Regions from separate parts of the Paenibacillus sp. FSL R5-0912 genome, predicted to be linked through region 2. Evidence: predicted binding sites of a transcription regulator. Region 2 holds the regulator's gene; the other holds the start of a gene.
What was found. Region 2 encodes CtsR, which represses protease genes until heat stress. Its sites were predicted from a motif close to ATGGTCAATAAAGGTCAAACA; they were not measured.

Region 1 (15,235 bases), 860 kb from region 2:
GATGCCAATGACGAAGCACAATTCGCTGAGCTGGAGACGCTGGGAGAGCTGACAGCCTTGGCATGGAAGCATGACGTTCAGGTAATGGTTGAGGGTCCGGGGCATGTGCCGATGCACAAGATTAAGGAAAATATGGACAAGCAGCTCGAGATTTGCCGGGAAGCCCCATTTTATACTCTTGGCCCGTTGACTACCGATATTGCACCCGGTTATGATCATATCACTTCAGCCATCGGGGCGGCGATGATCGGCTGGTTCGGGACGGCTATGCTGTGTTACGTTACACCCAAGGAGCATTTAGGTCTGCCTAACAAGAATGACGTGCGCGAGGGAGTCATTACCTACAAGATTGCTGCACATGCCGCAGACCTCGCCAAGGGGCATCCGGGTGCACAGGACAGGGATAATGCGCTGTCCAAGGCGCGGTTCGAGTTTCGCTGGCGAGACCAGTTCCATCTCTCTCTGGACCCGGAAAGGGCGCTGGAGTATCATGATGAGACGCTTCCTGCGGAGGGGGCGAAGCAAGCTCATTTCTGCTCTATGTGCGGTCCTAAATTCTGCAGCATGCGGATTTCGCATGATATCCGTAATTCCTACAGATTGAGCAGGTCGCTGTAAAAAAGGCAAGTCTCGTATAGCTATTTCCCTGCTGTCCCATGCTGTAAAAGGCGTGAGGGCAGCTTTTCTTATGCTCGAATAGCACAAGATTCATTCTCCCTATTATGTGAAACCAAGCACAAGCGTTGGCGTAAATAGCATTATCCAAGGATAGGGAGTGAATCAAATGAGGAACAAGGACTGGCTCAAGGAAAGCGAACGTTTCAATGAAGCGGCTGAATACTATGATAGGTATAGACCCAGTTATCCATTCGCCCTGATTGAGCAGATTGTACAAGAAGCCTCTCTGACTACGGAGTCCAGAATTCTTGAGATCGGTGCCGGGAGCGGTAAAGCCTCCGAATTATTCCTGGACCGCGGGTATGAGCTGCTATGTATTGAACCGGGCCCGCAATTGGCGGAATTGGGAAGACAGAAGCATAAGGATAAAAACGTGCGATTCGTAACCTCCAGATTCGAGCACTGGTCTGGGCCGGAGAAGGATTTCGACCTGATCTTCTCCGCTCAAGCCTTTCATTGGGTGCCGCAGCCGGAAGGCTATGCGAAATGCGGAAGGCTGCTGAAGCCGGGAGGGCGGCTCGCGCTCTTTTGGAATTTTTATCTGCAGGGAGACAGTGAGATGGAGCAAGAGATTGCCAAGGTCTGTGCGGAGTATGAGGTATTCTGGTTTAATAAGCGGGATGTAATTGAACAGAGAGTGGAACGGACAGTAGCCGAGCTAACCGGCAGCGGAGATTTCAGGGCACCGGATGTCTACCGGTATCCTTGGGACAGCAGGGATGACGCGGATAGCTTCGTTAATTTCCTGCGGACCTGCAACGGGTTCATCGGGCTGAAGGAAGCGGAGCAGATTGAATTAAGCGCCAGGTTACATAAGCTGATCGGCCGGAATGGCGGCACCCTGCAAAGGAATTATATATGTACGCTTTTCATAGCTGAAGCCTTGAATTCTGTGAATTCTTAACATACATAGCTGTCCCTATGCTGTAACAGGCGTACGGGCAGCTTTTTCCTTAAAAGCTAATATGTTGTGGGGTTATTTTATACTTAGTGACTGCAATCACAATTTACCCCCTTGCCCTATGCTAAGCTGTTGCTGAGAAGAATTCTCAATTGTGAGGTGTGCAGAATCATGAGCAAAGTGTTGAAGCTAGATGAGTCTATATTGGAGCTGGTAACCAGGCACCCGGAAGCCGTAGATATTATGGCCGGTCTGGGTTTCCATGATATAACGAAGCCTGGAATGCTGCAGACGGCAGGCAGGTTCATGACATTATCCAAGGGCATGAAATTAAAGAGAATAGAGCTGGAAACCGTTCGCCTGGCCTTTGAGCAGCACGGCTTCGAGATTATTGAATAGAAGGAGAGAATATAATGAGCGAACTGATTAATAACCGTGAAGTGGATGTACCGGAGCAGACACGCCGTCAGGCTATGCTGAGAGAAATCATCAAGGAGCTGCATGCGGGTAAAAGTGTAGAGGAAGTGAAGGCGCGTTTTGCAGAAGCGGTAGGCGATGTGACTGTAGCCGAAATATCCGCCATGGAGCATTCCCTGATGACCGAAGAGGGCATTCCCGTAGAGGAGGTGCAGCGTTTATGCTCCGTGCATACAGCCATCTTCAAAGGCTCAATTGAGCAGATTCACCGCTCCTCGAAGGCTGAAGAGCAGCCGGGACATCCGGTGCATACCTTTAAGCTGGAGAACCGTGAGATTGAACGGCTGGTTAACTTCCGGCTGGAGCTGCATACAGCTAAGTTCAAGAAGAACGCCAGCGAAGAGATCATTTTCAAGCTGCTGGAAGACCTGAGTCTGCTGCTTGATCTCGACAAGCATTACAGCCGCAAGGAGAATCTGCTGTTTCCTTACTTAGAGAAGTACGGCATTTATGGCCCAACCAAGGTAATGTGGGGCGTGGATGACGGGATCCGCAATATGATTAAGGAAGCTAAGAAAGGACTCAGCGCTTATAACGGAGAGTCTGGGCAAATTGCAGCTTCACTGGATGAGATTATCAAAGAAGTCAACGAGATGATCTTTAAAGAAGAGAATATTCTGCTGCCGATGGCGCTCGATAAGCTGACTGAGGATGAATGGGTCAAAATCGCCCGCGAAAGTGACGAGATCGGCTTCTGCCTGACCGCGCCGGAGCAGGAATGGATTCCGGCGCGTGCCGCTGAACCGGAAGGTGCCCAGAGTCAGGACGAAGGGGAAGGGGAAGGCGCATCGCCGCAGGGCTTCATCCGTTTTGAGACCGGACTGCTGTCGCTCCATCAACTCGAGACGATGATGAATCATCTGCCGGTGGATTTGACTTTTATCGATGAGAACGATGTGGTCCGCTACTTCTCGCATGGCAAGGAACGGATCTTCGCCCGGACCAAGGCGGTTATCGGCCGTACGGTGCAGAACTGTCATCCGCCGCAAAGCGTACATGTGGTGGAGAAGCTGCTGGCGGATTTCAAGGCAGGCGTTAAGGATGCTGAGGATTTCTGGATTGCCATCAAAGATAAATTCATCTATATCCGCTACTTCGCAGTACGTGATGAGACCGGCCGCTATATGGGGACGCTGGAATTCACACAGAATATTGCTCCGATCCGTGCCTTAGAGGGGCAAAAGCGTATTTTGTCGGAATAATGGCAGATTTACAGGGACCAGGGCAATAGAAGATTACTTTCAGACTTTCTTGCCTGCCCGGTGAGAAGGTCTTTTTGTTAGGCGGGTTGTCCGCAGATGAAGCATGTAAAAACATCCCATACCGCTTCCCGAAGAACATTCCCCCGGGTGTATCGCCTTTCCTTGACCGCAGGGGAGGCTTCTATTATAGTGGGTACGTAGGATTAACTATTTTAGCATAGAAAAAGGTGGCTTGTAACATGTCTGAACATATCTACGTTGGCGTGGATTTAGGTGGAACCACGATTAAGGTTGGAATCTGCAATGCCGAGGGAAGCCTGCTGCACACTTACGAAGGTCCAACGGGGACCGCAGACGGCGTCGATGCCGTTATCGATAATATCGAGAAGTATGTGCGCCTGATTGTGGAGGACTCTCCGTATTCCTGGGAACAGCTTGCCGGTGTGGGAGCCGGGCTTGCCGGGTTTACGAATATTCGTGAAGGAATCATCATCCTTGCGCCCAACATAGGATTTAGAGATGTGCCGATCCGTTCCATTCTGGAAGGTCGTTTGAACAAGCCTGTCAAAATAGACAATGACGCCAATGTCGCTGCGCTGGGCGAGGCTTGGAGCGGTGCAGGACGCGGCATTGAGAATTGCGTCTGCTATACGCTGGGTACAGGGGTAGGTGGCGGAATTATTATCAATGGCAAGGTGTATCAAGGCTTTGCCGGTCTGGCCGGAGAGCTTGGCCATATCACAGTAGTTCCCGATCTGGAAGCTATCCAGTGCGGCTGCGGGAACATGGGCTGTTTGGAAACCGTTTCCTCTGCGACTGGCATTATCCGCATGGCGAATGATGCAGTGGCCCGCGGGGACCGCACCACTCTGTCCACGGTGGAGAAGATTGCGGCCAAGGAAGTCTTTGACGCTGCCAAGGCAGGCGATGAAGTCGCTCTGCGTATTGTGAACCGCGCAGCATTCTACCTGGGCAAATCGATGGCTGCGGTGGCTGCTGTACTGAATCCGGAAGTGTTTATCGTAGGCGGCGGCGTATCCAAAGCCGGCGATATTCTGTTTGACGAAGTCCGCCGTGTCTTCGCCAAGCTGACACCTGCGCCTCTGCAGACGGGTGTTACTATTGTGCCTGCGGAGCTTGGCAATGATGCCGGTATTATTGGTGCGGCAGGTCTTTTGCTGCGTTCTTAAGGAGCAGGAATTATTCATATACTAACCTTAGGGAGGGGACGCTGTAATGACCGAACTTGAGCAACTTTCGCCCGGTCGTGCCACCCTGATTATCATTACAGGCATGTCGGGAGCAGGCAAGACGATTGCAGTGCAGAGCCTGGAGGATCTCGGCTTCTTCTGCGTCGATAATCTTCCGCCAGTGCTGATCCCGAAGTTCGCCGAACTGATTGAGCAGTCCAAAGGCAAAATCGCCAAAGTGGCGCTCGTGATCGACCTCAGGGGACGGGAATTCTTCACCGCTCTATCGGAGTCTTTAGCCTATATCAAGGATGAGTCGACCATAGGCTTTGAGATTCTCTTCCTGGATGCAACAGATTCAGTGCTTGTACAACGCTACAAAGAGAGCCGGCGTCACCACCCGCTTGCTCCCAAGGGCATGCCGCTTGACGGTATCCGGATGGAGCGCCAAATGCTGGAGGAGCTCAAGAATTCAGCTACCCTGTGTCTGGATACCAGCAGCATGAAGCCGGCACAGCTTAAAGAAAAAATTGTATCACGGTTTTCCCATCTCGGAAAAAGCACCCTCTCCGTTAATATTACTTCGTTTGGGTTCAAGTATGGTATTCCGATTGATGCTGACCTGGTGTTCGATGTCCGCTTCCTGCCTAATCCGCATTATGTGGATCAGCTGCGGCCCAAGACAGGCCAAGACAACGATGTGTATGACTATGTGATGAAATGGCCTGAAACGCAGACGTTCCTGACCAAGCTGCTTGACATGCTTCAATTTCTTATTCCGCAATACCGCAAGGAAGGCAAATCCCAGATTATTATTGGCATCGGCTGTACAGGCGGCAAACACCGTTCTGTAGCCATTGCGGAATATCTGGGCAAAATGCTGGGGGTAAGCGAGACGGAATCGGTAGCAATCAGCCATCGGGATTCCGAACGTGATCGGCATTGACGAGAGAAGGGATGAGTAGTGACTGAAGAACAAGGGCAGCGTCCGAAGATCGTCGTCATGGGCGGCGGTACCGGGCTGTCTGTTATGCTTCGGGGGTTGAAGGAGAAGCCGCTGGATATTACGGCTATCGTAACCGTGGCAGATGACGGGGGGAGCTCCGGGATTCTGCGCAGCGAGCTACAAATGCCGCCTCCGGGAGATATCCGTAACGTACTGACGGCTATGGCCGATGTAGAGCCTCTGATGGCGCAGATCATGCGCTACCGTTTCAGTACCGGAGAGGGTCTCGCCGGGCACAGCCTGGGCAATCTAATTCTGGCAGCGCTGACAGACATCTCCGGTGATTTCGTTACTGCGGTCAGAGAGCTAAGCCGCCTTTTCGCCGTCCGTGGCCGGGTGCTGCCCGCTGCTGGCGAAGCGGTGGTACTGCACGCCGAGATGTCGGATGGAACCCTGATTACCGGCGAATCCAAAATACCGGAGGCCGGCGGTATAATCAAACGTGTGTTTCTGGAGCCCGCCGATGTGGAGCCTCTGCCGGAGGCACTGGAAGCGATCCGGAATGCGGATGCCATTCTGCTCGGTCCGGGCAGTCTGTATACAAGCATTCTGCCGAATCTGCTGGTGCCGAAGCTGGCTGAAGCCGTTGTGGCCTCGGATGCGATCAAAATATTCGTATGCAATGTAATGACCCAGCCAGGTGAAACGGATAATTATACGGTCAGTGATCATCTTCAAGCGGTATATGACCATATCGGACTGCATCTGTTCGATTATGTAATTGTGAACGATGGAGAGATCCCGGAGCAGGTACAGATCAAATATGCCGAGAAAGGCGCACGTCCGGTGCAGCTTGACCGCGATGTCGTTGACGGCAACGGATATAAGGTGATTGCCGACAAACTGGTATTATTTAAAACTTATTTGCGGCATGATACAGATAAGCTTAGCCACCATATTTTCCAGCTGGTTCAGGATTGGATTGACAGAAAGAGTTAACATGAAAGAGGTGAGCCCCTTGTCTTTTGCGGCCCTTACCAAAAAAGAGCTGACGATGGTCGAGAGCCAGCCCTGCTGTGAGAAAGCGGAAATGTCAGCGCTGATCCGGATGAATGGTTCGGTGCAGCTTTCGAGCAAAAAGGTTGTTCTCGACATTTCGACGGAGAACGCCGCGATTGCAAGGCGGGTATATTCTTTACTTAAGAAATATTACCAGGTCCATATCGAGCTGCTCGTGCGTAAAAAAATGCGTTTGAAGAAGAATAACGTCTATATCGTAAGAATCCCAAACCGGGTTCAGGAGATCCTGAAGGATCTGCGGATTGTCTCGGAAGGCTTCATCTTCACCGATGGGATCGATGATGAAATCGTCGGCAAGAACTGCTGCAAGCGTGCTTACTTGCGCGGGGCCTTCATGGCTGGCGGTTCGGTGAATAATCCGGAGGGTTCCTCGTACCATCTGGAAATTGCTTCGATGTATGAGGAGCACTGTAAGGCGCTCGTGGAGCTGGCTGGTGAATTTCACCTGAATGCCCGCTGCATAGAACGCAAGAAAGGCTTCATCCTATACATCAAGGAAGGCGAGAAGATTATTGAATTCTTAAGTTTGATCGGAGCCCATCAGGCGCTGTTCAAATTTGAGGATGTGCGGATCATGCGCGATATGCGCAATTCGGTCAACCGGATCGTCAACTGCGAAACGGCCAATCTTAACAAAACGATCAGCGCTGCGGTACGCCAGATCGAGAATATCAAGCTGCTGCAGCGTGAGGTGGGACTGGAAAGCTTGCCGGATAAGCTGCGCGAGGTTGCAGAAATCAGACTTGCACACCCGGATATCAACCTGAAGGAAGTCGGCGATATGCTGGGCGGCACCGTCAGTAAATCAGGCGTAAACCACCGTTTGCGCAAAATTGATGAGCTGGCTGACAAGGTGCGGGGCAGTTGATTATTTTTTTTCTAGTGCGGTAGAGGTTATAATGATATAATATTATAAAATTAATGTGAAATTTTTGGGCAGATCTCAAATAGGGGGTAAGCGTTTCATGACAAAGCACCCGGTAGTTGTTCGGTTGAAGACGGGGCTCCATGCTCGGCCGGCAGCATTGTTTGTGCAAGAAGCTAATAAGTTTTCGTCGGAGATTTTCGTGGAAAAAGACGATAAAAAAGTTAACGCCAAAAGTATCATGGGCATTATGAGCCTTGCAATCAGTTCCGGTACGGAGATTTATATCAGCGCAGATGGCGCAGATGCGGAACAAGCTGTAACCGCTTTGACAAGTCTTGTAAGTAAGGAAGAACTCGAGAATCAATAAATGCTACAACGTCTTACCGAAAGCCCTTAGGGGCTTTTTTTCATATTATTTATGTACAAGGGGAGATACACAGATGAAGATCCAAGGCAGCGAGGTAACCTTAGTGGCGCCTACAGAAGCTCTCAGAGAGCCCTATCTGGCATTTTATGAAGAGTGGAAGGCCAGCGGAGAATCATTCGTTCCCTGGGTAGTCGAGATCGATCCTGCTGACTTTGCCGGTATGCTTCAGTCTCTGCGTGAGCATGCCGGTGGTGTGAATATCAAAGACGGATGGGTGAGCAGTTCAACCTTCTGGCTGGTGACAACGGATCAGCGGGTGGTAGGTGCCGTGAACATCAGACACCGGCTGACGGAAACTTTACTTCGTACAGGCGGGCATATCGGCTATGGCGTGGTCCCTTCGGAGCGCAGACGGGGCTATGCCAGTGAACTTCTGAGGCAGGCTCTCCTGAAGGCTGGGGAACTGGGTATAAAGAAGGCGCTCGTGGTCTGCGACGCCGTCAATACAGCTTCAGAGCGGACGATCCGCAAGAATGGCGGAATAGAGGATAGCGAATATATCGAGGAGGACGGGAATGTCATCCGGCGTTTTTGGATAGAGACGGAATAAATTATTAAATAACGTACATAGGATATGCAACTTTTGCCATGCTGGTCCGTCTAGAGGGTACCAACACTTAAAGAAGCGAAAGGGGATGGCAGGCATGATGAAATTTGGCAAATCAATCGGAGCAGTGCTGCTGGCAGGAAGCTTGATTATAGGAGGAATGGGGCTGAGCGGGGTGCTAAAAGGTCCTGAAAAGGCTTACGCTGCCGACGAGGTGCAGAAGAATATTGTGAGCGTGGTGGGCAAGGGTGAACTTGCGATCAAACCGGATATCGTCTATCTTTCGATTGGGGTAAGTACCACTGCCGATACTGCGCAAGAGGCGCAGAAGGGTACCGCAGCAAAGATTGCGAAGCTGACTGCATTATTCAAAACAACCTGGGGAATTGCCGACAAGGATATTCAGAGCACCCAGTTCTATGTACAGCCTAATTACGTCTATAGCGAAAAGGAAGGCCAGCAGGTTAAAGGCTATAATGCCCAGCATACGCTGAAGATTTCCTACCGTGATCTGACTAAGGTCGGACAATTGCTGGATGCAGCATCTACGGCAGGCGCGAACAATATCGGCAATGCAAGCTTTGCGATCGAAGATCCATCAGCCTTTGAAGCACAGGTCATCGAAAAAGCAATGCTGAACGCAGATGTAAAAGCGGCAGCGATTGCTAAAGCGGCGAAACGTGGACTGGGCCAGGTGGTAACGGTCATTCAGAGCGATGACGGGAATAACCCGGTTGTCTTCGTTGAACAGGCCGCTATGTCCAAAGCAGCGAATGATTCAGCTGCCGGAAGTTCCGTTGAACCCGGAGAGGTTAAAGTAACCACTCAGCTGAGCGTGACCTATGAATTGAAATAAAGTGACCGCAAAGAGGCGCTTGCTCTGCTGTTTATGGCAGGGCAGGCGCCTTTTTTAGAAGAAATTTTCTTTGAAATCTCTCAAATTGTTTAAATTAATGTAATAAGGTTGATAGAAAGACTCTTCAATCCTTAAGAAACTGTAAAGCGCATTGTAACATCCGCGAACCTTCTTATCCTTATAATAGGAAGAGTGAAGCTGAGGGAACACATCACGTAAACTATCATCGTACCAGCGGAAGGGGAAGAACAACAATGAAAATGAATGATACTTCGAAGAAATACGCCCGTAAGTGGGGCGCAGGAATGATTGCAGCAGGAATGCTAATCGGTGGAGGTGTACTCCCGGCAGGCATTACCCAGGCTGCTCCAGCGGCGGCTCAGGTGAAAGCTGCCTCCTCCCCGGTCGTGCTGAAGGTAAACGGTAAGATTACAGCGCAGACAGGGCTTTTCCAAGACGGGAAGGTATGGATTCCGGTAACGTTTATGCGCGATGCGCTGGGGATGCCGCTATCTTATGATAAAGCTGAGAAGACGTATACCATCGGTACAGGTACTACACAAACTAAATTGACGGTTACTGAATACTATACTACGATTAAAGTGAATAATTATTTTATCGGTGAATATGAAGTGAAGAATCTGAATAACCGCTTCTATGTTTCGTTTGACCTGCTCAGTGATTACTTAGGCTACAAGGGCGACTGGAGTGCCACTACGGGACGGCTCAATGTGATGAAGAGAACGCAAAATGCGGTAACTATAAAGACTGAGAGCTATGTTAAGGACCATAAAGATGCACCGATTAAGCTGGATTATCCACAGGTCAGCGGTCTTGCTAGTAGCGAGGCTGAGAAGGCGATCAATGATACAATCAAACAGACGATTCAGAAATATGCGGCTTACGCTGAAGATCAAATCTCCCTTAAATCCGAGGACGACCGTCCGTATGAATTCGAAGGCGGTTATGTGGTCACTTATAATCAAGACGGCGTGCTCAGTCTGATCACGAATCAATACGGGTACACCGGCGGCGCACATGGATCGACTATCCGTAATGCCTTTACCTTCTCACTTAAGGACGGCAAACGCCTGCTGCTGGGGGATTTGTTCAAGGCTAATCCTAACTATAAGAAACAGCTGAATGCCAAAGTATCTACTGAAATCAAAGCAAACGGAGGTTATCTGGGAGGATTCACAGGCCTGAATACAGAGAAAAACTTCTATCTGAAAGAGGGCAAAGCCGTGCTCTTCTTCCAGCAATATGAGTATACTGCATACGCTACAGGCTTCCCGGAGGTAATCTTCAGCTTCAAGGAGCTGCTGCCTGATGGAAGCAGTCCGTTCGCTGCACTGAAATAACGTATAGGCTTCACTATTCCAGTACCGGTAGCTTCATCTATCCTGCCCTTGCATTTCCTCCGGGAGACATAAGGGCAGGATTTTTTTTGCGGGCCTAATAAGGCCGCCCTGCCGTTACCACATCCCCTGGGCAGTCATAAGCTAAAGAAAGCAAGCAGCTTATAGCAGGGAGGGAAGGCTATGGTCTATCAGTATACGGCCATTGGAGATTCATTAACGACCGGGTTCGGGGCACTGCCCGGGAACGGATTTGTTCCCGTCTACCGCCGGATGGCAGAAGGGCGGCTGCAGACTCCGGTGGCTTCAGCGAATCTTGGAGTGAACGGTCTGACAACAGCAGGGCTGGAGCAGCGTCTCAAGACTGATGGCGGCTTTCGTTCTGCGGTTAAGGATGCGGAGATCATCACCGTCTCTATCGGCGGTAATGATCTGATTAAGGCCGCTAAAGCCGCGGCGGGGAGGCCAGGTGAGCTGAATGGATATCTGCAAAAAGCGCTCCGGGAATGCAAACGGAATTTCAGTGATATTATGAGTACTCTGGCACAGCTGAAGGCAGGAACGCGAAGTCCTTACATTATCCGGATTGTAGGTCTCTATAATCCGTATCCTCAGGTGGATGCGGCCACAGATTGGGTGCGGCAGTTCAACTCCTATGCTGCCGGCTACAGCAGTTATGTTGTGAGGTTTGCTTCCATTTATCATGAATTTGCCGGCAATGAGCGGGGGCTGCTGTTCCTGGATCATATCCATCCGAACGGCAGGGGCTACCGGGTGATCGCCGGCAAGCTGGATGCCCTGGGATATGGAAACTTGAGGTGAAACATCTGTATATATGCCACATAAAGAGGCTGCCGCAGACCTGTAGGTCCGCGGCAGCCTCTTTATGTGTTGGTGAAGTATAGAAATTAAACGCCAGTCGGCAATGTCTTCTCAATGACTTTATCGACAATACCATATTCAGCTGCATCGGCAGCACTCATGAAGTAGTCACGGTCGGTATCCTTCTCGATCTTCTCGATCGGCTGGCCCGTACGTTCGGACAGGATACGGTTCAGCTTCTCGCGCAGCTTGATGATGCGGCGGGCGCGGATTTCGATATCTGAAGCCTGACCCTGGGCACCGCCGAGTGGCTGGTGAATCATAATTTCGCTGTTCGGCAAGGCAAAGCGTTTGCCCTTGGCGCCGGCGTTCAGCAGGAAGGCTCCCATGGAAGCGGCCATCCCTACACAGATGGTGGATACATCCGGTTTAATGTACTGCATTGTATCAAATATAGCCATACCCGCTGTAATGGAACCGCCAGGGCTGTTCACATACAGGTGAATATCCTTATCCGGATCCTCGGCAGCCAGGAAGAGCATTTGTGCGATGATGGAATTGGCTACCACGTCATTAACCTCCGTTCCAAGGAAAATGATGCGGTCCTTCAGCAGGCGGGAATAGATGTCATAAGCGCGCTCACCGCGGTTGCTCTGTTCTACTACCATAGGAATATAACTCACGTGGAAAACCTCCTTGAAATTGGTGCTTCGAATGTGTTCATTTTTTACTGTTACCGTATTAACCACATGATAAACAAATTCAAACAAAAAGTCAAAGAAAGTCAAACTTAGTTTCAAAAAAAAGAGCCATCAATTGGCTCTTTGGTTAAATGTAGTATAAGCATTGCTAAATTATGTACAAAAGTGAACATAATGGCGCGCCCGCCAAGAATCGAACTTGGATCTCAGGCTTCGGAGGCCTACGTCATATCCATTGGACCACGGGCGCAACAGAAATTATTATAATACACTTCTCGCATAAAAGCAATGTGTAAAACCCATCGTTCAAAAAATAGTTTTTTCCGACCTTCACAGGCAGATACTAGCTTCCAACCTGACAGTCAGGTGCTGGAGGTTATCAGTCATGCAATTAAGGTCATGGTTACCTCTTACAGACCGGCAGATGTATAAGATGAAACCAGTCTGAGAATTATAGTCTCGGAACACTTGCACTCCGCGTCAGTTTTGGGTAGAATATGGGTGGGACTTAAAAAGTTAACCCGGGACATTTTGAGACCACGAACAAGGGAAAAGAGAAAGACGAAGTTGCAGGAGTGAAAGCATGCGTAATTTATTGGAAATCCAAAAGCAGCTTCTGCCTGATCTCATGGAAACCCTTAAGAGACGGTATACGATTCTACATCAGATCATGCTGTCCGATATTATTGGGCGCAGAACGCTTGCCGCCTCGCTTGATATGACCGAGCGGGTGCTGCGCGCCGAGACGGATCTTCTGAAATCGCAAGGGCTCATTGAGATCGAGAGCGTCGGCATGCGCGTTAGCGAAGCCGGGCGCAGACTGCTTGACCTGATGGAGCCGATCGCCAAGAGCCTCTTCGGCCTGGATGATCTGGAAGAGAAAATTCGTACTACGTACGGTCTCAGTAAAGTAGTTGTTGTACCTGGCGACTGCGAGACCTCACTGTTCACCAAACGTGAACTGGGGCGTGCAGGTTCGAAGGCACTGCTCAGTGTACTGCGCAGTGACGACACGATTGCTGTCACAGGCGGATCGACCCTGGCCGAAATGGCCGATCAGTTGACCCCGCCGCTATCCCTTTCCTATAAGAACGCCTGGGTAGTTCCGGCGCGTGGAGGATTGGGAGAGAGCATGGAGATCCAAGCCAACACCATTGCTTCGACCATGGCTAAACGGATTGGTGCCAATTACCGTTTGCTGCATGTGCCTGATCTACTCAGCGGCGATGCCTATCAGTCGCTCGCACTGGACTCCAATATTGGAGAGATTGTGGAGATTATCCGCAGATCGCGTATTATTGTGCATGGAATTGGCGATGCCATTGAAATGACTCACCGCCGCAAGCTGGACCCCGCTACAATCTCAGAGATTCAGGACGAGGGTGCGGTAGCCGAATCGTTCGGATATTATTTCAATGAGAATGGTGAGGTGGTTCATACCATGATGACCATGGGGCTGCGCCTGGAAGACATTATGCGTACAGAAGTCGTTATCGGTATTGCCGGCGGCAAACGCAAGGCTAAGGCCATTCATGCGATGCTGCGGTTCGGCCAAGAGGATATTCTCGTAACAGACGAGGCGGCGGCTGTCGAAATTGGCAAAGAAATCGACAAACAGTTGCAGCAAGTCCTATAGCTTCCATTTTATGGGGCGCGCGCAAAGGTATTATGCATTATACTTAACCTTGTTGTCTTGACGAGCCTCACGGCTTGTCTTGAATAAATAAAACGAAATCTAGGAGGAACTATTCAATGAGTGTAAAAGTTGGTATTAACGGTTTTGGACGTATTGGACGCCTTGCATTCCGCCGTATTCAAAATGTAGAAGGTATCGAAGTGGTAGCAATCAATGACTTGACTGACGCTAAGATGCTTGCTCATTTGCTTAAATATGATACAACTCAAGGTAAATTCCAAGGCGATGTTGAAGTTCACGACGGCTTCTTCAAAGTTAACGGCAAAGATGTTAAGGTTCTTGCTAACCGCAACCCTGAAGAACTTCCTTGGGGAGAGCTTGGCGTTGATATCGTTCTGGAATGCACAGGGTTCTTCACAACTAAAGAAGCCGCTGAAAAGCACCTTAAAGGCGGAGCTAAGAAAGTAGTTATTTCTGCTCCAGCTACAGGCGACATGAAGACTGTTGTTTACAACGTTAACGATGACATCCTTGACGGAAGCGAAACAGTAATCTCCGGCGCATCTTGCACAACGAACTGCCTGGCTCCTATGGCCAAAGTTCTGAACGACAAATTCGGTATCATCGAAGGCTTGATGACTACTATCCACGCTTACACAGGTGACCAGAATACACTTGATGCTCCACACGCTAAAGGTGACTTCAGACGTGCCCGCGCTGCTGCTGAGAACATCATTCCTAACACTACCGGTGCTGCTAAAGCAATCGGCCTGGTAATTCCAGAACTTAAAGGCAAACTTGACGGTGCAGCACAACGTGTGCCTGTAGCTACTGGTTCCCTGACTGAGCTGGTTACTGTTCTGGATAAGAGCGTAACTGTTGAAGAAATCAACGCAGCAATGAAAGCTGCTTCCGATCCGGAAACTTATGGCTACACTGAAGATGAAATCGTATCTTCCGACATCAAGGGTATGACTTTCGGTTCCCTGTTCGATGCTACACAAACTAAAGTTCTGACTGTTGGCGACAAACAACTGGTTAAAACCGTTGCTTGGTATGACAATGAAATGTCCTACACTGCACAGCTTGTTCGTACTTTGGAGAAATTCGCTAAACTTGCTCAATAATACCGATTTCATATAAGCAGTACAATTGAGCGGAAACAATGAAAGTCTGTTTCCGCTCTTTCTAAATGAAATGGATTCGTGAATGAACCAATTTTGGGTGTGGAGGAAATGTTAATCATGAACAAAAAAAGTGTCCGTGATGTAGAAGTAAAAGGCAAACGCGTCTTCGTGCGTGTGGATTTCAACGTGCCAGTGGAAGACGGTAAGATCACTGATGATACCCGTATCCGCGAAACCCTTCCAACAATTAAATACCTGATTGAGAACGGTGCAAAGGTCATTCTGGCCAGCCATATGGGCCGTCCTAAAGGTGAATTCGTCGATTCCATGCGGTTGACTTCCGCAGCTGTACGTCTGTCCGAATTGCTCGGCAAACCGGTAGCCAAAGCAGATGAAGCGATTGGCGAAGCGGTAAAAGC
Region 2 (15,235 bases):
CCCCGGATGACCGTGCGGTGTTTACGACCGTGGACTACGCCTGGGCTGTGCATGGGCTGGCACCTGAGGAGCGGGAGATTACTGCTGTGCTGGTCAAACCGTCCAGCTTGCTTGGAGCTCATGATCTGAAGCAGGCGCTTGACGGCAGCAATGGTGTTCAGGCGGCTTATACAAGCAAGGCGGTCTCCGATGTGCTGAATGCGGTAGATCAGGGCTCCCGGCTGCTCGGTGTATTGACGGCTATTTGCGTGCTGCTCGCCGGCATTGCCATTTTATTATCCATGATTGCAGCTGCCTCAGAGCGGACCAAGGATGTGGGGATTTTACGACTTCTCGGGAAATCAAGGGTTTATGTATGGCTGACGTTAACCACTGAAGGCCTGCTCGTGACGGTAACCGGACTGATCACCGGTCTGTTGCTGGGTCATCTCGGAGCCTACCTGCTGAAGGATATGTTATTCTCGCAGGCAGGTATTCAAATAGAGTCTTTCCATTGGACGCCGGAGCATTGGTATATCGTCCTTGGCGCCATTGCCATTGGTCTGCTGTCCTCACTGGGGCCGGCATTCCGGATGTACCGGATGCATCCGCTCGCTTTGTTCAAATCTTAGGAGGGATACACACTTGATACGAGTACAGGGAAGGATGATCCTGATATTGGCATCCGTCATAAGTCTGCTGCTGTTTCCGGCCTGCGGACAGAACAACGCAGCGGAGGGCAGCGGACAATCCTTTGCTGCGGCAGTAGAGGCATCAGATAGAACGGACGAGCCAGCAACGGAAGCACAAGCGGCGGATGTCCCGCAACCAGCTTCTCAAATTGCCCGGGCTCCGGCCTCACCCTCCCCTGCTGTGAAGGATGCTCCGGTAGTGCAATCAACAAATGCAGACTCCGGATCTGAGATAGCAGAGGCTCAAGCGGGTGTCACGTCCCAACCTTTAGCTATGCCTTCTGCAACTTCGGCAATTGAATCTGCTGTGGCTCAGGAGTCTCCCAAGAAGACTGCTGATGATGCTGTCACAAGCTCTGCATCTCCTTCTCCTGTGGAGAGCACAAAGCCGCAGCCGTCACCCGGGCAACCGGCAAAGGTAAAGGACGCGGGGAATCCTAGTGCTGAGCCAGCAGCAGCTAAAGCCGGCGATGTCCCGGCGTCCAGCCCGGCACAGCCTGCCAATACGCCGAATACAGCGGCAGCAGCCCCTGCAGGGAAGACTGATATTGACTGGAACGGTTTCTTTGACGGTGACGATCAGACCCGGCCCTCAGAGAAGTTCTGGGATCTAAGCGGCAGCCACGTTACGATCAAGGGCTTTATGGGCGAAGTCCTTTCTTTTGAAAAGAACTGGTTTCTCCTTATTCCAGAACCGGGTGCAGAGTGCCCGTTTGATAATGGTGATGAGACCTACTGGAACAAGATTATGATCGTCTTTGTCCCTGAAGGCAGCAAGCTCCGTCATACTTCCGGTCCGCTGGAAATATCGGGCCGTCTGGATGTAGGTATCAAGATTGATGAGTCAGGCTACAAAACCATGTTCCGTCTATATGATGCTTCATTCAAAAACTTATAGTACATGAAAACAAGCCTCCGTACCCTGATGGGAATGGAGGCTTGTTATCTTGATGACCACAGCTGCGGTTCAAACCCGCATGATATGGAGGCGCCAGCAGCAGTTATACCCGTTTGGCATTAGGCAGCCAGGCATCAATGTCATACCCGCGCTGTTCCCAATAGCCGACATGATCACCTGCGATCAATTCGATGCGGTTGAGCCATTTAACTGACTTGTAGGCATACATTTGCGGAGTAACCAAGCGTACAGGTCCCCCGAGCTGATTAGGGATAGGTTTGCCGTCATGCATTACAGCCACCATGATATCCTCCATCCGCGCTTGAGCCAGCGTTAGTGAGTCCGTGTAGACCCCGTCTCCCGAGTAGAGCTTGACCGTGACAGCTTCATCCTGCACACCGGCCATATCCAGCAGCTTATAGAGTGGAAGACCTTCCCATGTGTTTTTATAGACGGACCAGCCGGTTACACAGTGAAAATCACTGACCTGCACCTCGCGCTGCAGCTTGACGAATTCTTCCCAGTTCCAGGTGAACTTTTTGTCCACCAGACCATCGATAGTAAAGGACCAGTTGGAGTTATCGAAGGCGGGAATGTCAGTGACGGTGTATACACGAAAGCTGCCTTCGGCACCCCCGCCGATGGGAGGGGCTGATTCCGCCAGCGGAACCGGATCGGGAATCAGGGCATTGGCATTAGAGGCCGCATAATCGGCTGTACCCGGAAGCTGCAGGGATTTGCCGATCCAGCGTACAAAGGTTGGGCCTAGCGTTACGGCGAGACCTGCTCCTACAGCCACTTTGATGAAACCGCGGCGTGTGTACATAGGCTGAGCTTCTGACGAAGCTGCGGGTCGTGGCCGTACAGTAGGTTCAGTATTACTCTCTACAGGTAACGTCTCCGCTACGATAGAGCGCTTCTTAGGCTCCTTCAGCCATTTAACCCGGGTAACGGAATGGTAGATGATCACCGGGAGTCCTATCCAAGTCAGCAGATCATGAATGAACAGCGCACTATTAGCCGCTCTGGGCCCGGCAAGCCTGAATTGCCACAGGACAACTCCGGAGACCAGCCAGCCGGTCAAAAGAGTAAGGACGAAGATGACATTAGCCTTTTGTCCCGTTTTGCCCTTCAATCGCTTCCAATGCTTCGCAGCCAGCAGCAAATAGTAGACTACAGGGATCAGCAGCGCCAGTCCAAACACAATATGGCCCCATTTCAGCCACACTCTGCCTTCCCCCAGTATCTCCCTCCAGAAGCCGCCCACCAGCATCAAGCCGCTGAGCGCGAGGAACAAGACCAGCCAGGCATTCCACATGTGAATGGATACTAGCTTTTTACCGTACCCTTTGCGGATTTTCGTAAGTATATTCTTCAATTGCCTACCTCCTTAGGAGTCTTCAGCCTGACGATGATTAATTAAAGTTTAAACTAATTGTACCGCAAAAAAAGTCCCCTGAATAATTCTCTGCGATTGACCGCGTTTTTTACAAAAATAGCCCATCTTTCCCGCTCAGGGAAGGATGGACTGTTCTCATACAGAGATAGCGGGTCCAGTTGTTTACTCTGCCGCCCATTCCTCAAGCTTCCTGTCCCCTGGCAGGAGGAGGGCCAGCAGGCCAAGCAGAGGAAGGAATCCGCAGGCTACGAACACCGTCCCGATTCCGATCGTATCAATGAAATGTCCGATTACAACAGATCCTATACCGCCAAGACCGAAGGCAAGTCCGGTAATCAGACCTGAGACCGTACCGATATTGCCGGGATACAGCATCTGCGCGTAGATCACAGTTACGGAGAAACTGGATAGTAGGATGAACCCGGAGATGATCAGCAGCACTGCCGCCCAGAACTGGCTCACAAAAGGCAGAGCCAGCGCAAACGGCACCGTCCCGATCATCGAGACCAGGATGAGATTGCGGCGGCCGAAACGGTCCGCGAGCGGCCCCCCGAAGAACGTCCCGACTGCACCAGCCGCGAGATACATGAAAATATAGATCTGAGCATCATCAAGTGTCATTCCGTATTTGTCCATTAAGTAGAAGGCATAATAGCCGCCGATGGAGGCACCGTACCAGGATCGCACGAACACAATGAAGACCAGAATGACCGTTGTAATCAGAATACGTTTGCTGCGGGCGGGGTCAATGGAGCGGGACACTGATTTTTTGCGAAAAGTATACCCGGAATCAAGCATCTCCCGGTACCAGCGGGCCACATAAGTCTGGATGGCGATCCCGGCAGCGGCGATTACGGTGAACCCGAGGGCCCCCATCTGCCCGAAGGGGATGAATACCCATTTCATCAGAAGCGGACCCAAGGACTGACCGGCGTTGCCGCCCACCTGAAAAATAGATTGCGACAGCCCCTTCCGTTGACCGGCGGCCATATGGGCTACACGCATGCCTTCCGGATGAAAGGCGGCTGAACCAAAGCCTACGAGCATCACGGATATGATGACAAGTACGTAGTTCCCGGCAAAAGCGAGTAAGAAGACGCCGGCAAAAGTGCAGCACATCCCCAGAGGAAGCAGAATTGGGCGGGGTTTGCGGTCAGCGGCAAAGCCGATAATGGGCTGAATCACCGAGGAGGTGAGGTTAAGCGCGAACGCAATCCAGCCAATCTGGGCATAAGAGAGCAGCATGTTATCCTTCAGTACAGGAAACATCGCCGGAATAAGCGCCTGGATGGAATCATTGAACAGATGAACAAAACTGACTGCGAGTAAAATCCGGTAAATGGTTGCCTGCTGCAAATTGCGGGATTCCTCAATAGCGGTGGCAGGAGCAGCGGGTATAGACTTGTTGGACATAAGGACTCCTTTCAGAGACGGGAATTAGCAGGAGCATCTATAAGATGAAGATAAATCCTATTGTAGCCATAAGCGATGTATTATGGGAATCAATTTGTGCGGTATAGAGGGTATTTATGCGTTCTTGATTTTATTTATAAAAAAGGCTTGCAAACATCTGATTCGCATGATATATTATCTCTTGTGCTTATGAGACATCGACGCTGAAACAAGCGGCGAAGAAAAAATAAGTTGACAAGAAATACGCAAACATGATATGATCTAATTCCTGTGCAAGATACATAGTGTTGAAATGCCGGGAGCAAGTTCTTTGAAAACTGAACAAATGGAACGCGTTAATTTTTACAAGATTCATTTAATGAATCGTCAGTTTCAAAATGAGCAATCGCTCTTTCTAAATACAATTTGGAGAGTTTGATCCTGGCTCAGGACGAACGCTGGCGGCATGCCTAATACATGCAAGTCGAGCGGAGTTCATTTGAAAGCTTGCTTTCAAATGAATTTAGCGGCGGACGGGTGAGTAACACGTAGGCAACCTGCCCTCAAGACTGGGATAACTACCGGAAACGGTAGCTAATACCGGATAATTTCTTTCCTCTCCTGAAGAGAGAATGAAAGGCGGAGCAATCTGCCACTTGGGGATGGGCCTGCGGCGCATTAGCTAGTTGGTGGGGTAATGGCCCACCAAGGCGACGATGCGTAGCCGACCTGAGAGGGTGAACGGCCACACTGGGACTGAGACACGGCCCAGACTCCTACGGGAGGCAGCAGTAGGGAATCTTCCGCAATGGGCGAAAGCCTGACGGAGCAATGCCGCGTGAGTGATGAAGGTTTTCGGATCGTAAAGCTCTGTTGCCAGGGAAGAACGTCCGGTAGAGTAACTGCTACCGGAGTGACGGTACCTGAGAAGAAAGCCCCGGCTAACTACGTGCCAGCAGCCGCGGTAATACGTAGGGGGCAAGCGTTGTCCGGAATTATTGGGCGTAAAGCGCGCGCAGGCGGTCATTTAAGTCTGGTGTTTAAACCTTGGGCTCAACCTGGGGTCGCACTGGAAACTGGGTGACTTGAGTACAGAAGAGGAAAGTGGAATTCCACGTGTAGCGGTGAAATGCGTAGATATGTGGAGGAACACCAGTGGCGAAGGCGACTTTCTGGGCTGTAACTGACGCTGAGGCGCGAAAGCGTGGGGAGCAAACAGGATTAGATACCCTGGTAGTCCACGCCGTAAACGATGAGTGCTAGGTGTTAGGGGTTTCGATACCCTTGGTGCCGAAGTTAACACAGTAAGCACTCCGCCTGGGGAGTACGGTCGCAAGACTGAAACTCAAAGGAATTGACGGGGACCCGCACAAGCAGTGGAGTATGTGGTTTAATTCGAAGCAACGCGAAGAACCTTACCAGGTCTTGACATCCCGATGAAAGCATTAGAGATAGTGCCCCTCTTCGGAGCATCGGAGACAGGTGGTGCATGGTTGTCGTCAGCTCGTGTCGTGAGATGTTGGGTTAAGTCCCGCAACGAGCGCAACCCTTGACTTTAGTTGCCAGCAGGTAAGGCTGGGCACTCTAGAGTGACTGCCGGTGACAAACCGGAGGAAGGTGGGGATGACGTCAAATCATCATGCCCCTTATGACCTGGGCTACACACGTACTACAATGGCCGGTACAACGGGAAGCGAAACCGCGAGGTGGAGCCAATCCCAGCAAAGCCGGTCTCAGTTCGGATTGCAGGCTGCAACTCGCCTGCATGAAGTCGGAATTGCTAGTAATCGCGGATCAGCATGCCGCGGTGAATACGTTCCCGGGTCTTGTACACACCGCCCGTCACACCACGAGAGTTTACAACACCCGAAGTCGGTGGGGTAACCCGCAAGGGAGCCAGCCGCCGAAGGTGGGGTAGATGATTGGGGTGAAGTCGTAACAAGGTAGCCGTATCGGAAGGTGCGGCTGGATCACCTCCTTTCTATGGAGAATCGTTGCCGGAAGCGGTGACATTCAAATCGGAAGCTAAAGCTTCCAAAAGATACTTAACGCGTATCCATTTGTTCGGTTTTGATGGAATTTGCGGGGCCATAGCTCAGCTGGGAGAGCGCCTGCCTTGCAAGCAGGAGGTCAGCGGTTCGATCCCGCTTGGCTCCACCAACAAACTTCATCAATTTGTTATGTCTAGAAACTTTAATATCGTCTGAATTTTCGAACATCACAGTCGTGATTGTTCCGAAATTTCAGCACCTTGATCCTTGAAAACTGGATACCGAAACGAATTTGCGTTTTAGAACATCTTTTAGCTGAAACTTGTGTAAGCAAGTTGAAATAGTTATTAGTCATGCTGAGCGATGGTTTTGGATTATGAGCGACTTTTGGCTTTAAACAGACTAGCGGACGGATTCATCCGGAAGCGCTGTTTAAAACAAGATGAGCGAATGAGCCAATACCGGAGTGATTGGTTAAGCTAATAAGAGCACACGGAGGATGCCTAGGCGCCAGGAGCCGACGAAGGACGTGGCGAACAACGAAACTGCCTCGGGGAGCTGTAAGCAAGCTTTGATCCGGGGGTGTCCGAATGGGGAAACCCAGCTGTGGTAATTCGCAGTTACTCATTTCTGAATACATAGGAAATGTAGAGGCAGACCAGGGGAACTGAAACATCTAAGTACCCTGAGGAAGAGAAAACAATAGTGATTCCGTCAGTAGCGGCGAGCGAACGCGGAACAGCCTAAACCAAGGGGCTTGCCCCTTGGGGTTGTGGGACGTCTCACATGGAGTTACAAAGGAATATGGTAGGCGAAGAGGTCTGGAAAGGCCCGCGATAGAGGTAAAAGCCCTGTAGCCTAAACTGTGTTCTCTCCGAGACGGATCCCGAGTAGTGCGGGGCACGTGAAACCCCGTATGAATCCAGCAGGACCATCTGCTAAGGCTAAATACTACCTGGCGACCGATAGTGAAACAGTACCGTGAGGGAAAGGTGAAAAGCACCCCGGAAGGGGAGTGAAATAGAACCTGAAACCGTGTGCTTACAAAAAGTCAGAGCCCTATTACTGGGTGATGGCGTGCCTTTTGTAGAATGAACCGGCGAGTTACGTTTAACATGCAAGGTTAAGTCGAGAAGACGGAGCCGCAGCGAAAGCGAGTCTGAATAGGGCGAATGAGTATGTGGACGTAGACCCGAAACCGTGTGATCTACCCCTGTCCAGGGTGAAGGTGCGGTAACACGCACTGGAGGCCCGAACCCACGCATGTTGAAAAATGCGGGGATGAGGTGGGGGTAGCGGAGAAATTCCAATCGAACTCGGAGATAGCTGGTTCTCCCCGAAATAGCTTTAGGGCTAGCCTCGGTGAATGGAGTGGTGGAGGTAGAGCACTGATTGGGTGCGGGGCCCGCAAGGGTTACCAAGCTCAGTCAAACTCCGAATGCCATTAACTTCTTGCCGGGAGTCAGACAGTGAGTGCTAAGATCCATTGTCAAAAGGGAAACAGCCCAGACCATCAGCTAAGGTCCCCAAGTGTGTGTTAAGTGGGAAAGGATGTGGAGTTGCACAGACAACCAGGATGTTGGCTTAGAAGCAGCCACCATTGAAAGAGTGCGTAATAGCTCACTGGTCGAGTGACTCTGCGCCGAAAATGTAACGGGGCTAAACACACCACCGAAGCTATGGCTAGATACTTTGTATCTGGGGTAGGGGAGCGTTGTATGTAGGTTGAAGGTGTACCGTAAGGAGCGCTGGACAGCATACAAGTGAGAATGCCGGTATGAGTAACGAAAAGATCAGTGAGAATCTGATCCGCCGAAAGCCCAAGGTTTCCTGAGGAAGGCTCGTCCGCTCAGGGTAAGTCGGGACCTAAGGCGAGGCCGAAAGGCGTAGTCGAAGGACAACAGTTTGAAATTACTGTACCACCGTAATCCGCTATGAGCGATGGGGTGACGCAGGAGGGTAGTGACGCGGACTGATGGATATGTCCGTCTAAGCAGTGAGGCTGATGTGTAGGCAAATCCGCACATCAATAAGGCTGGGCTGTGATGGGGAGCGAAAATTGTAGTAGCGAAGGTCATGATCTCACACTGCCAAGAAAAGCCTCTAGCCAGGAGAAGGTGCCCGTACCGCAAACCGACACAGGTAGGCGAGAAGAGAATTCTAAGGCGCGCGGAAGAACTCTCGTTAAGGAACTCGGCAAAATGACCTCGTAACTTCGGGAGAAGAGGTGCCTCGGTAGGGTGAATAGCCCGAGGGGGCCGCAGTGAAAAGGCCCAAGCGACTGTTTAGCAAAAACACAGGTCTGTGCGAAGCCGCAAGGCGAAGTATACGGGCTGACGCCTGCCCGGTGCTGGAAGGTTAAGGGGAGTGGTTAGGGGCAACCCGAAGCTGTGAACCGAAGCCCCAGTAAACGGCGGCCGTAACTATAACGGTCCTAAGGTAGCGAAATTCCTTGTCAGGTAAATTCTGACCCGCACGAATGGCGTAACGACTTGGGCGCTGTCTCAACGAGAGATCCGGTGAAATTTTAATACCTGTGAAGATGCAGGTTACCCGCGACAAGACGGAAAGACCCCATGGAGCTTTACTGCAGCTTGATATTGAATTTGGGTACGATCTGTACAGGATAGGTGGGAGCCGTAGAGGCAGGAGCGCAAGCTTCTGCGGAGGCGCCGTTGGGATACCACCCTGATCGTATCTAGGTTCTAACCTAGTACCCTAAGCGGGTACGGGGACCGTGTCAGGCGGGCAGTTTGACTGGGGCGGTCGCCTCCTAAAGAGTAACGGAGGCGTTCAAAGGTTCCCTCAGAATGGTTGGAAATCATTCGCAGAGTGCAAAGGCATAAGGGAGCTTGACTGCGAGACCTACAAGTCGAGCAGGGACGAAAGTCGGACTTAGTGATCCGGTGGTACCGCATGGAAGGGCCATCGCTCAACGGATAAAAGCTACCCTGGGGATAACAGGCTTATCTCCCCCAAGAGTCCACATCGACGGGGAGGTTTGGCACCTCGATGTCGGCTCATCGCATCCTGGGGCTGAAGTAGGTCCCAAGGGTTGGGCTGTTCGCCCATTAAAGCGGTACGCGAGCTGGGTTCAGAACGTCGTGAGACAGTTCGGTCCCTATCTGTCGTGGGCGCAGGAAATTTGAGAGGAGCTGTCCTTAGTACGAGAGGACCGGGATGGACGTACCGCTGGTGCATCAGTTGTTCCGCCAGGAGCATGGCTGAGTAGCTACGTACGGACGGGATAAGCGCTGAAAGCATCTAAGCGTGAAGCCCCCCTCAAGATGAGATTTCCCAACTAGTAAGACCCCTTGAAGACGACGAGGTAGATAGGTTGGAGGTGGAAGTGCAGCAATGCATGGAGCTGACCAATACTAATCGGTCGAGGGCTTATCCAAATTTCTTAGAGCGCAGATTCGTTTCGGATTCAGTTTTCAGGCGATCAAGCCTGTACGCCATGAAATTCATTCACACATCCGTGATGAACCGAATTTCAAGCGGCAGCGTCTGTTTCACAGACGCATGTTTGGTGGCGATAGCGGAGGGGTTCCACGCGTACCCATCCCGAACACGACCGTTAAGCCCTCCAGCGCCGATGGTACTTGGACCGAAGGGTCCTGGGAGAGTAGGACGCCGCCAAGCACATGAAGCCATTGTTGAGCAATCGACAATGGCTTTTTTGGTTTGTGCAGGGTTGTGGAAAAGCTGTGGATAAATTTCAGCAACTGCTGAAAACTTACGCACATGTGGATACAATTTCAGGAAGAAGTCTTTTCCCTGATAATGTGGACTGAAACGCATATTCAGGCGAATGAGTCAAGAAAAAACCTAAGTAATCCACTGTTTTTGTGGATAAAAAGTGAATTTTGTGGATAGATAAATATGAATCGTGGATAACTAATTTTTGCGGGGAAGAAACTCTTTCCGGTTTTTTGTTTTACTGTACCAAGCCTGTGGATAACTTTTGTTCACGGGCTATTTTTGTACCTCATTAGCTTCTGGGCAATTTGCTTGATATACTCAATCTGAGCAACTATTGGACTCTATCTCTATAAATTCATTAACGGGGTGAGCAGCATGGAAATAAGGCAATTGCATGCAGATGATTTTGAAGAAGGCTTAGGCTTGTCTGAATATGCTTTTCAGTACAAGGTGTCCGGAGAAGACAGGGAACGCGCCAGAGAGAAGTTCAAGCCCGAACAAATATGGGGAGTATTCGAAGGACCGAGTTTATGTGCCAAGCTGGTACTTCTTCCCCTGCAGGCATACATACAGGGCAAGCCCGTATCTATGGGCGGAATAGCCGGTGTAGCCACGTGGCCGGAGGACCGCAGGCAGGGATATGTGGCCAAGCTGCTGACCCATGCGCTGCAAACAATGAACGAGGCGGGTCAAACGCTGTCTTTTCTGCACCCGTTTTTAATCCCCTTTTACCGGAAATTCGGCTGGGAAGTCTATTGTGAATATAAGAAATACAACATACCTGTGGATAAATTTCCGCGGAAGGCTGAAATACGAGGCTCTGTGAAGCGCGGGGCGGCTGATATTAAAGTATTGCAACAGCTGTATGTCTCATTTGCAGCCCGGTACAACGGGACACTGCAGCGTACGGAGGAATGGTGGAAGGAAAAAGTACTCGATGAAGATACACATCAGTGTGTATTTTATTCGCAGCAGGGTGAACCGGAAGGGTATGTGCTGTATAAAATAGTGAACAAAGAACTGGTCATTGATGAATTTGTCTATCTGAATGAGAAGGCCCGCCAAGGGCTGTGGACTTTTCTGGCTAACCATGACTCGATGATCACCGGAGCTTCATTGAAGCTGGTGCCTTCTGATGATATCCTGCCGTATCTCCTTCCCGATCCGCGGATTACGCAGGAGAATTATCCATATTTCATGGCACGTATTGTTAAAGCTAAGGCTTTTGTGGAGAACATGACTTTAAACGTGCTAAGCGGCGTTCAGGAACGGCTGCTTTATATTGAAGATGAGCATGCCCCCTGGAATAACGGCCTGTGGCGTTGGACAGCAGCTGAACATGGGGAGGTATCATTTACTCAGATCCAGGGGGATAGATCAAACGCTGATCTTATATGCAATATTGGTACACTTACCGCGCTGTTGATGGGATATAGACGTCCAGCTGAAATGGCCCGATATGGACAGTTATCCGGTACACATGAAGCTGTAGATTGGCTGGAGGGGCTGATCCCGCAGGCGCAAACGGCTTTATTTGATTTTTTCTGACAAACCTGAAGGCTCTTCCGCTTACCGTAGAAGCAGGGGGAGCCTTATATACATAACTCCTTGCAATGGGATCCGTGAAGCTATTCGGAATACAATACGGTTAAAAAGTAAAAAATAAGAGCAACCACTTGGAATTCAGTGAGAATATGTTATAATATGAAAAAAGTCAAAGAAAGTCAAAGTCAACGCGAGCCTGGCAGCAGTGTTCTTAGGATTGTAACAGTTGGTGGTCGGGCTACGTACGAAGGCTATTGCAGCCGATTCGCACTTCAGTCCCCGGGTTAAATTCTTTAGAGCTATGTATGGACGGCGGACGTTGGCACAGCACAAGCTTAACCAAGGCTTACACACTGGAGGATGAGTGATGCGTAATATCTCCGATATTATTGAACAATATCTGAAGAATATTTTGCATGAAAGTCCCGAAGGTACGGTGGAAATTCAGCGCAATGATCTGGCGGACCAGTTCTCCTGTGTGCCGTCACAGATCAATTACGTCATCAGTACACGCTTTACTTTGGAAAAGGGATATGTAGTGGAGAGCAAACGCGGCGGTGGAGGGTATATCCGGATTCAGCGCTTCGAGCTGCCTCAGAATGTGGCACTGTATGCACACCTGAACTCCACAATAGGGAATGATATTGACCAGAATTCCGCCGAAGGACTGATTTATCAGCTGGAGGAGGCCCGTTTTCTCTCCAAGCGTGAAGCGTGTCTTATGCGGTCCGCTGTTTCCCGGGAATGCCTGACGGTTAATCTGCCGTACCGGGATGAGATTCGTGCCAAGCTAATGAAGGCCATGCTAATCTCTTTGTTAGGTAAATAATTGTCAAAATGTGAGGGAGGGACACCGCTTATGCTATGCCAGGAATGCGGGGTCAAACCGGCTACACTCCACTTCACGAAGATCGTGAACGGAGAGAAGACAGAATTTCATATTTGTGAAAGCTGTGCGCGGGAAAAGGGGGAGCTTATCCCCGGTACTGCCGGAGGATTCTCCATACACAGCTTGCTTTCCGGACTGCTTGATCTGGAGAGCGCAGGCAAGGGCAAGTCAGAGGCCGCACAGACTGTGCAGGGGCTGCAGTGTGAGAACTGCGGTATGACCTATTCACAGTTCAGCAAGCTGGGACGTTTCGGCTGCAGCTCCTGCTACAAATATTTTGACAGCACGCTAGACCCGCTCTTCAGACGGGTACACGGAAGTACGGCCCATGTGGGCAAGCTTCCCAAACGCGCCGGTGCACAGATCATGTGTAAACGCCAAATTGACGAGCTGAAGCAGGAATTACAGCAGAGCATTATGCAGGAGGAGTTTGAAACTGCAGCTGAGCTGAGGGACAGAATCCGCAAACTTGAAAAAGAAATGCCACAAGAGTAAAGTCTTTGATATATAGGAGGGGATTCCACATGTCAAGTCTCCGGTTTACCGAACAAGCACTCAGTGACTGGATGCGCTGCGGCGGGAGTCATTCCGAGATTGTTATCAGCAGCCGCATGCGTATTGCCCGTAATCTGGAGCACCTTCCTTTCCCGCTACTAGCGTCTGCGCAGCAGTCGGAAGAGGTGCTGGAGCAGCTTGCTCCTGTATTTCAGGGAGAAGCCTCTGCGGATTTCGGCAACTTTCAGCTGCTGAGGCTGGATGAGCTCGATGAGCTGGATAAAAAAGTACTGGTGGAGAAGCATCTGATCAGTCCTAATCTGGCTGATGATTCCAAAGGTGGAGCAGTCATTCTTAATGAGGACGAGTCAGTCAGCATTATGATCAACGAGGAGGATCATCTCCGCATTCAATGCCTGTTTCCGGGCCTGCAGGTCAGAGAGGCTTGGGTAAGGGCAACAGCCATCGACGATATCTTTGAGGCTGCTGTGAATTACGCCTTTGATGACCGCAGAGGGTACCTGACCAGTTGTCCCACCAATGTGGGGACAGGGCTTAGGGCTTCAGTAATGGTTCATCTGCCGGCGCTGGTCATGACCCATCAGATTAACCGGATTCTATCCGCAGTTAATCAGGTTGGTCTTACCGTTAGAGGAATTTATGGTGAAGGCAGCGAAGCAGTAGGGAATATCTTTCAGATCTCCAACCAGATTACCCTTGGTCAGACCGAGAATGAGATTATTGAGAATCTCCACAGCGTAGTCACCCAGATTATAGAGCATGAGCGGAACGCGCGGGAACGCCTGCTTGTGGATTCCGCCCTGCGGATTACCGACCGCATCAAACGTTCATACGGGATTCTAGCCTACGCGGCTGTGATGGAGCTTAAAGAGTCTGCACAGCGGCTCTCCGATCTGAGGCTTGGTGTAGATTTGGGGATACTGGAAGGGCCATCGATTTCAGTGCTTAATGAGCTGAATGTCAAGACGCAGCCGGGCTTTCTGCAAAAGCTGTTCGGCGACGAGCTTTCGTCTACCGAACGCGATATGTACCGGGCGAAGCTGCTCCGGGAGACACTGGGATCACAACATTAATTATAGATATATATTATCCGTGGAGGTGCAGGAGATATGATGTTTGGAAGATTTACGGAACGAGCACAAAAGGTGCTGGCGCTGGCGCAGGAAGAAGCCGTTCGTTTGGGACACAACAACATTGGGACAGAACATATTTTGCTCGGATTGATTCGTGAAGGTGACGGCATTGCCGCCAAGGCACTGATCGGACTCGGTCTGGGTCTGGAGAAGATTCAGGATGAAGTGGAAACGCTGATTGGCAGAGGTCAGGAACAACCGACCAACATCGCTTATACTCCTCGTGCCAAAAAAGTTATCGAGCTGTCTATGGACGAAGCCCGCAAGCTGGGACATACGTACGTGGGCACTGAGCATATCCTGCTCGGACTCATCCGTGAAGGAGAGGGCGTAGCTGCCCGTGTGCTGAACAATCTCGGGATCAGTCTGAATAAGGCCCGTCAGCAGGTGCTGCAGCTTCTGGGCAGCAGTGAAGCCACTTCAAGTCATAGCGGTGCTCCGGTAAATGTCAGCACACCAACGCTGGATGGTCTGGCCCGTGACTTGACTGCCTATGCCAAGGACGGCAACCTCGACCCGGTTATCGGCCGCAGCAAGGAAATTGAACGTGTCATTCAGGTGCTCAGCCGCCGTACCAAGAATAATCCGGTACTGATCGGTGAGCCAGGGGTTGGTAAGACAGCAATTGCTGAAGGCCTGGCCCAAAAGATCATCAACAATGAAATTCCCGAAACCCTGCGCGACAAACGCGTAATGACCCTGGATATGGGTTCTGTTGTTGCCGGTACGAAATACCGCGGTGAGTTCGAAGACCGCCTCAAAAAAATCATGGATGAGATTCGCCAGGCAGGCAATATCGTGCTCTTCATCGATGAGCTGCATACCCTGATCGGAGCCGGTGGTGCGGAAGGTGCAATTGATGCCTCCAACATCCTGAAGCCCGCTCTGGCCCGTGGTGAATTGCAGTGCATCGGTGCCACAACGCTTGACGAATACCGCAAATACATTGAGAAAGACGCTGCACTTGAACGCCGTTTCCAGCCGATTACGGTGGATCAGCCTTCTCCTGCAGAAGCTGTACAGATCTTATTCGGTCTTCGGGACCGTTATGAAGCCCATCACCGGGTGAAGATTACGGATGAAGCTATTGTGGAAG

Region 1: a site for CtsR is predicted at 12,123-12,143, ahead of clpP (ATP-dependent Clp endopeptidase proteolytic subunit ClpP). Genes of this name have one in related genera too.

The regions. Positions count from the first base shown of each region.
Region 1 is NZ_CP009282.1:161,573-176,807, forward strand. It holds gene thiC (phosphomethylpyrimidine synthase ThiC) at 1-618, shown strand, start outside; gene R50912_RS32945 (class I SAM-dependent methyltransferase) at 785-1,582, shown strand; gene R50912_RS00805 (DUF1858 domain-containing protein) at 1,751-1,978, shown strand; gene R50912_RS00810 (DUF438 domain-containing protein) at 1,993-3,258, shown strand; gene R50912_RS00815 (ROK family glucokinase) at 3,498-4,448, shown strand; gene rapZ (RNase adapter RapZ) at 4,495-5,394, shown strand; gene R50912_RS00825 (gluconeogenesis factor YvcK family protein) at 5,452-6,393, shown strand; gene whiA (DNA-binding protein WhiA) at 6,413-7,342, shown strand; gene R50912_RS00835 (HPr family phosphocarrier protein) at 7,440-7,709, shown strand; gene R50912_RS00840 (GNAT family N-acetyltransferase) at 7,783-8,319, shown strand; gene R50912_RS00845 (SIMPL domain-containing protein) at 8,414-9,172, shown strand; gene R50912_RS00850 (PdaC/SigV domain-containing protein) at 9,427-10,533, shown strand; gene R50912_RS00855 (GDSL-type esterase/lipase family protein) at 10,714-11,352, shown strand; gene clpP (ATP-dependent Clp endopeptidase proteolytic subunit ClpP) at 11,439-12,035, opposite strand; tRNA gene R50912_RS00865 (tRNA-Arg) at 12,229-12,303, opposite strand; gene R50912_RS00870 (sugar-binding transcriptional regulator) at 12,637-13,689, shown strand; gene gap (type I glyceraldehyde-3-phosphate dehydrogenase) at 13,806-14,816, shown strand; gene R50912_RS00880 (phosphoglycerate kinase) at 14,934-15,235, shown strand, end outside.
Region 2 is NZ_CP009282.1:7,017,454-7,032,688, reverse strand. It holds gene R50912_RS29895 (ABC transporter permease) at 1-611, shown strand, start outside; gene R50912_RS29890 (hypothetical protein) at 625-1,569, shown strand; gene R50912_RS29885 (molybdopterin-dependent oxidoreductase) at 1,673-2,947, opposite strand; gene R50912_RS29880 (MFS transporter) at 3,131-4,381, opposite strand; rRNA gene R50912_RS29875 (16S ribosomal RNA) at 4,784-6,341, shown strand; tRNA gene R50912_RS29870 (tRNA-Ala) at 6,445-6,520, shown strand; rRNA gene R50912_RS29865 (23S ribosomal RNA) at 6,824-9,752, shown strand; rRNA gene rrf (5S ribosomal RNA) at 9,880-9,996, shown strand; gene R50912_RS29855 (GNAT family N-acetyltransferase) at 10,432-11,604, shown strand; gene R50912_RS29850 (CtsR family transcriptional regulator) at 11,969-12,430, shown strand; gene R50912_RS29845 (protein-arginine kinase activator protein McsA) at 12,461-12,985, shown strand; gene R50912_RS29840 (protein-arginine kinase McsB) at 13,015-14,079, shown strand; gene clpC (ATP-dependent protease ATP-binding subunit ClpC) at 14,116-15,235, shown strand, end outside.